DNA from 3 places in the Mesorhizobium sp. WSM4976 genome. Region 3 is predicted to be linked to each of the others. Evidence: riboswitches for the same ligand, from Rfam matches in the RefSeq annotation. Region 3 holds a riboswitch; each other region holds the start of a gene.
What was found. A riboswitch is a leader RNA that binds a small molecule or an ion and turns the genes downstream of it on or off. The one in region 3 is predicted to bind cobalamin.
Positions count from the first base shown of each region.

Region 1: linked by a shared signal. The riboswitch ahead of P9272_RS26970 (CbtB domain-containing protein) and the one ahead of bluB (5,6-dimethylbenzimidazole synthase) in region 3 are both predicted to bind cobalamin.
Region 2: linked by a shared signal. The riboswitch ahead of P9272_RS10250 (DUF1636 family protein) and the one ahead of bluB (5,6-dimethylbenzimidazole synthase) in region 3 are both predicted to bind cobalamin.

Region 1 covers NZ_JARTVT010000025.1:82,109-84,300, forward strand. The annotation lists gene P9272_RS26965 (CbtA family protein) at 14-754, opposite strand; gene P9272_RS26970 (CbtB domain-containing protein) at 801-1,010, opposite strand; adenosylcobalamin (AdoCbl) riboswitch at 1,009-1,153, opposite strand; gene P9272_RS26975 (histidine phosphatase family protein) at 1,239-1,811, shown strand; gene P9272_RS26980 (PilZ domain-containing protein) at 1,978-2,192, shown strand, end outside.
Region 2 covers NZ_JARTVT010000007.1:22,045-24,236, forward strand. The annotation lists gene P9272_RS10245 (winged helix-turn-helix domain-containing protein) at 1-705, shown strand, start outside; cobalamin riboswitch at 736-939, shown strand; gene P9272_RS10250 (DUF1636 family protein) at 979-1,404, shown strand; gene cobW (cobalamin biosynthesis protein CobW) at 1,407-2,192, shown strand, end outside.
Region 3 covers NZ_JARTVT010000006.1:122,315-124,506, reverse strand. The annotation lists gene P9272_RS09400 (histone deacetylase family protein) at 1-889, opposite strand, end outside; cobalamin riboswitch at 1,005-1,182, shown strand; gene bluB (5,6-dimethylbenzimidazole synthase) at 1,225-1,950, shown strand; gene P9272_RS09390 (hypothetical protein) at 1,951-2,192, opposite strand, start outside.

The DNA.
Region 1 (2,192 bases), on a different contig from region 3:
CCAAGGCATGGGTTCAGGCGTAGCGGCGGGCGGAGCCGCCCTGGTCGCGCACCGCGACCAGGCGCTCGACGGCGGCGCCGAAGCCGAGGCCGACGACCGTCCACAGCACGAACTGCATGCCGAGCGAGGCGACGCGGAACTGCCATAGCACCGTCGCGGAGAAGTCCTCCGGCACTTCGTTGATGTCAGGAAGAGCTGCCTTCACCAGCGCGAACACCACCAGGAAGGCGAGCGCCGCGACGATCGAGGCATTCCAGGCGCCCAGCCGGTTCCACAGCCGCTGCGCAAGGCCAACCGCTGCCACCATCGCCACGATCGAAACCACGATCATGATGAAGAACAACTCGGTCCGGTAGGCGATCGTTTCGGCGTTGCCGACCGCGGGCGGGTTGGCCGGGTATTTGAGGCTCGGAACCACGATCACGGCAAGGAAGCCGAGCAGCGCGATGAGCGCCGAAGTGCCGCGCGGCCCAAGCGAGCCCAGCCGACCATAGGCATAGGCAAAGACCAGCGAGAACAGCCCGCCGAGCGCCGCGCCATAGACCAGCACGCCGGTTGCCAGGCCGATGCCTGCCTGCGTGGCGCGGCTGACCATCTCGGGCTCCGGCGCGCCGCCGGCCGCCTGGGCCTGCTGTTCCTCGAAGGCGATCGCCTTGTCAACCTGCGGCTCGCCGTAGACACGCGCGAAGGCGAACGCCAGAATCCCCGCCACAAGCCCGACAAGCATGCCGCGCAGCAAAAGTTTTCCGACCATGTCACTAACCCTTTATGGAAAGCGGGTTCAGCGAGGCTGAAACCGCCTAGTGGCAGGGGAAGCCGAGCAGGTGGCGGCCGTCATGCACGAATTCGTGCACCGCCGTGCCACGGATCAGCGAGGTCGCGCCTTCTTCCGCGCCGACGAAATAGATCATCAGCATTAGCATCAGGCCGGCGAAGATGGCCCAGGGCAGAAGCTCGCGGACGGGAATCGCAACCGGGCCGTAGGTCGGGGCGAAGGTGGTGTCGGACATTTGACCTCCTGTGGGATGCTGCGTCCCGTTGATCCAACTGTGCTGCGGGATAAGGCCTGACTTTCGGCTGGTGCCGATCACAGTGGCGCGACCGTGCCGGACTCGCACCGGCTTCCAATCCCGTATAGCGCTAAAACACTTGTCAGCACTTCGTTCGCCTGTCAACGACATGTAATGGCCAACGCGGCTTCGCGCGGCCGAAATTTCACTGGACCACGGAGTTTTGGGATGTTCGCCCGCCTGACGATGATCGCAAGCGGCGCGACGCCCGGCATGCGCAAGGGCCGTTTTCCGAAGGACGAGGCGCCGGAGCCGAGCGCGTTCGACCGCGCCGGCGCGCTCGCTTCGTCGCTGCGCCGGGCCGACCGCGTCTGGGCAAGTCCGGCGCTTGCCGCGCGCAGGACGGCCGAGGCCCTTGGCCTGGAAGCGACGGTCGAGCCGCTGCTTGCCGAACAGGATTTCGCGCGTTGGGCCGGCCGAAGCTTCGAGGAGGTGCGGGCCGAGGACCCGGAAGGCATGGCAGCCTGGCTCGCCGATCCGGACGCCGCGCCCCATGACGGCGAATCGCTTGCCGCCGTCGCCCGGCGGGTTGCTGCGCTGATGGAGCGCCCGGCCGGCGAGAGCGGCCACACCATCGCGCTCACCCATGCCGTGCCGATCCGCGCCGCCATCGTGCATGTGCTGGGCGCGCCGCTCTCCTCGGTCTGGAAGATCGACATCGAGCCGCTGTCGCTCACCGAGTTCCGCAGCGACGGCCGCCGCTGGGTGCTGCATGCGAGCGGGGTGATCGCCGGCGGCTAGACGGTCGGGCGCGGGTCGATCCCGCGCGGATCCCCTCAAGCTTCGACAACCGTCAGCACCTGTATCAAGGCTCGTCGTTTCAGCGATCGCTAACGGAACGGAAACGCATCGCTGCTATCGTGCTGCCCCGTGGCGAGGAAACCCTTGCCCTAGGAGCCCGCCGGATATGGCCAATTATCCCGAGACCGAGCGCCGTCTTCATGTGCGCGAATTCGTGCTCAAGGAAGCCACGATCATTGCCGGGGCCGTAAAAGTCGGCTGCTCGGTCCGCAATCAGCACGAGCAGGGCGCGGAACTGCGCGTCCCCGCCGATACGGACATACCGGAACGCTTCCTGCTCGAGGTTCCAGCCGACGATATAACCTATCGCGCCTTGGTGCG
Region 2 (2,192 bases), on a different contig from region 3:
GCCTTCGAATGGCTGTTCTGGGCCGGACGCATCACCACGGCCTACCGACGCGGCTTCGAGCGCTATTACGACCTGCCCGAGCGCGTTTTGCCGCAGGCGGTGCTCGACCTGCCCGTGCCCTCGGTTGAGGACGCGCATCGCGAATTGCTGCGCATCTCGGCCCGCGCCCATGGCATCGCCACCTATGGCGACCTGCGCGACTATTTTCGTCTGGCGCCCGGCGATACCAAGGACCGCATCGAGGAGTTGGTCGAAGCCGGCGAATTGCTGCCGGTCAAGGTCGAAGGCTGGGACAAGCCCGCCTATCTCCACAAGGACGCGCGTATCCCACGCCGCATAGAAGCCCGCGCGCTGCTGGCGCCCTTCGATCCGGTCGTCTTCGAGCGCACCCGGACGGAAAAGTTGTTCGGTTTCCGCTACCGTATCGAGATCTACACGCCCGCCGAAAAGCGCCAGTATGGCTACTATGTGCTGCCCTTCCTGCTCGGTGACCGCATCGTTGCCCGCGTCGACCTGAGGGCCGATCGCCCGGCCAGTGTGCTGCGCGTCCATGCCGCCTATGCAGAGGCCGGCGCCCCAGCCGAAACGGCCGCTCAACTCTTCGACGAACTGAAGCAGATGCAGGCGTGGCTTGGCCTGGAAGCGATCGAGGTGGCGCTAGCGGGCGACCTCGGTCCGGCGCTGGCCGACATCAAGGTGTCGTAGCCGCGCGTTGACAGGCGCCTAGCCGAGAGCCTAAACCCTGACCCGGACGGTCTTCTCCCGGCAAAGGGAGGAGCCAAGAGGGAATGCGGTGCGGGCCAAAACCCAAATCCGCGGCTGTCCCCGCAACTGTAAGCGACGAGCCTCGGCCGAAAACCACTGGGATGTTCCCGGGAAGGCGGCACCTGAGGCGAAGACCCGCGAGCCAGGAGACCTGCCGTCTGAGACTCTAAGTATCCGAATGCCCGGCGGGTTTTCCGGGCAAGGAGCCAGGTTTTGGATCGCAACGGCAGTTTCCCGGCAAACATCGCGGACATTTCGTCCGAGCCCGGCACTTTGGCTGGCGTCACCGTCATCGTCTGCTCGTCCTGCCGCGACGAAACCGGCTCGGACGCCCATCCGCGCGCTGGCGTCTTGCTGGCCGAGGACACGCGCCGCGCCGCATCGGGCGAGAAGATCCGCATCCGTACCGTCGAATGCCTCGGCAATTGCAAGCGCCGCCTGAGCGCGGCACTTCTGCGCGACGGCTGCTGGAGCTACGTCTTCGGGGACCTCGACACGACCAGCGGCGCCGATCTCGTCGCCGGCGCAAAGCTCTTCGCCACCTCGACCGACGGCCTGATCCCCTGGCGCGGCCGGCCCGATTCCCTTAAGCGCGGCCTGGTTGCCCGCATCCCTCCCCTCGATATGCTGAAGGACTGACCATGAACGCTTCCGTTTCCCGCGTGCCCTGCACCGTCGTCACCGGCTTCCTCGGCGCCGGCAAGACGACGCTGATCCGCAACCTCATTGAAAACGCCAAGGGCAAGCGGCTGGCGATCATCGTCAATGAGTTCGGCGATGTCGGCATCGACGGCGAGATCCTGAAGGGTTGCGGCGTCGATACCTGTCCGGAGGAAAACATCGTCGAGCTCGCCAATGGCTGCATCTGCTGCACCGTGGCCGATGACTTCGTGCCGGCGCTTGACCAGATTTTATCACGCACCCCGAAGGTCGACCACATCCTGATCGAGACCTCCGGCCTCGCTTTGCCGAAGCCGCTGGTGCAGGCCTTCCAGTGGCCGACGGTCAAGAGCCGCGTCACTGTCGACGGCGTCGTCGCCGTGGTCGACGGCCCGGCCCTGGCCGAAGGCCGGGTCGCCTCCGACATGGACGCGCTGCAGGCGCAGCGCGCGGCTGACGATTCCCTCGACCATGACGATCCGGTCGAAGAAGTGTTCGAGGACCAGATCGCCTGCGCGGACCTGATCATCCTGTCGAAGAGCGACCTGATGGATGCGGCAGGCTCGGCTCGCGCCAACGCCGTCATCGGCGAGCACGTCGCGCGCGCCGTCAAGGTCGTGCCGACCGCGCAGGGCAAGGTCGACCCCTCGGTGCTGCTTGGCCTTGGCCTTGCCGTCGAAGACGACATCGAGAACCGCAAGACCCATCACGACGACGAGCTCGACCACGAGCATGACGATTTCGACTCCTTCGTTATCGACATCCCT
Region 3 (2,192 bases):
AAAATGCCAGTCCCTGCAGATCGTAGCCGCCTTCCAGCAGGCTGACGAGCCTGTTGCCGCTGTGGCGGCCAGCGCGTTCCATCAACTGGCCGGTCGCCCAGTCGAAATCATCCTCGATCAGGTTGATCTGCGCCAGCGGATCGCGGTGGTGCGCGTCGAAGCCGGCGGAAATGATGATCAGGTCAGGCGCGAAAGCGTCGATGGACGGTAGCACGCGCGACAGGAACGCGTCGCGGAACAGGTCGCTGCCGGTCTGCGGCGCGAGCGGCGCGTTGACAATGTTGCCGGCGCCGGTCTCGCTCTTCGCGCCTGTGCCCGGGTAGAGCGGCATCTGATGCGTCGAGCAATAGAGCACCGACGGATCGTCCCAAAAAATGTCCTGCGTGCCGTTGCCGTGGTGGACATCCCAATCGACGATGGCGACGCGCTCGGCCTGATGCTTCTTCTGCGCATAGCGGGCCGCGATCGCCGCGGTGTTGAACAGGCAAAAGCCCATCGCCGTCGTCTTTTCAGCGTGGTGGCCGGGGGGACGGGCGGCGACGAAGACATTTGAGGCGCGGCCCTCGAAAACGTCGTCGACCGCCGCATTGGCCGCGCCGATCGCCGTCACCGCGGCCTGCCAGCTTTTCGGGCTGGCGCTGGTATCGGCATCGATCGAGACGATGCCGCTCTCAGGTATCGCCGCGCGCACGCTCTCGACGAAGTCCTCGGGGTGCGCATAAAGGATGGTCTTCTCGTCGCCTTCCGGCGCCTTGACGCGGTCGAGCGCCGAGAACGCCTCGTCGTCCAGCACGCGCTCGATGGCGCGCAGGCGATCGGGCCGCTCGGGGTGGCCGGGCGGCGTGAGATGTTCCAGGAAGATCGGGTGCGTGTAGAGACGGGTGGCCATGGCGCCTAATCTAGGCACCCGCGGCCGTAATGACCATGTTTGAAAAGCCGAATGGCTGGGGAAATTGCGGCAGCCCATGTCGTTCGCGCCATTGGCGGGTGCCGAACTTCGCGATAAGGTCATCCTGCTGCCTGGTGCCCGCGACGCGGGAGAATCGGGAACACGGTTGAACTCCGTGGCGTGCCCAACGCTGTGAGGGGGACCGCGCCGGCAAACGCCACTGTCCTCGACGGGAAGGCGCCGGAGCGGGACGATCCCGAGCCAGAAGACCGGCCCGGCAGACATGGTTTTCCGCTTGGTCAGGCGGGGGACTGCTTGTCGCAAGGGGAAAAGCGATGACGGCAGCAGCGATCGCCGCGTGCGGCGATGACTTTGACCAATTGGCGCGCGACGCGGTTTATCGGGCAATGTTCACCAGGCGTGACGTGCGCAGCCATTTTGTCCCTGATGATCTCGACGATTGCGTGCTGGCGCGGCTTCTCACCGCCGCGCACCATGCGCCGTCGGTCGGCTACATGCAGCCGTGGAACTTCATCGTCATCCGTGATGCCGAGCGGCGCAGACTGGTGCGCGACCTGTTCCTCGCCGCGCGCGAGCAAGAGGTGCCGGCGATCGAGGCGGAGCGGCAGGCGCTCTACCGCAAGCTCAAGCTCGAAGGCATTTGCGAAAGCGCGCTGAACCTGTGCATCACCTGCGACCGGCAGCGCTCGAAGGACTCCCCGCTCGGGCGCTGGCATAATCCGGAGATGGATCTCTACAGCACCGTCTGTGCGGTGCAGAATTTCTGGCTGGCGGCGCGGGCCGAGGGTGTCGGCGTCGGCTGGGTGAGTATCATCGAGACCGAGGCGCTCAAGCGGCTTTTGTCGATCCCCGAGCATGTCACGCCGATCGCCTATCTCTGCGTCGGCCGCGTCTCGGAATTCGCGCCGAAGCCGGACCTCGAAGCGCATGGCTGGGGCAAGCGCCTGCCGCTGCCCGAACTGGTGATGAGCGAGACGTTTCGCGGCGCCGGCGAGGCGCCGCTCAAGTCGGCGATCGCAACGCTAGGTCGCCAGCAGTGATCAAGCGGCCCGGGGCGTATCCCAGCGCGAGCCGCCGAAGGAGCCCAGCGCCTTGTCGCGCAGCTCCCTGAATTTGGACGAGGCCTCGGCCAGCCGGTTGTCCCATTCTGGATTGGGCACCTGGCCTTCGATGGTTTCGAAATAGACCTGCATCAGCGAGGCGATGGCGAAGGGCTCGATGAAGGCTGCCTTGAAGGCCCAGGCAAAGACGATGGCCAGCACGAAGGCCCAGCCGGCAAGCT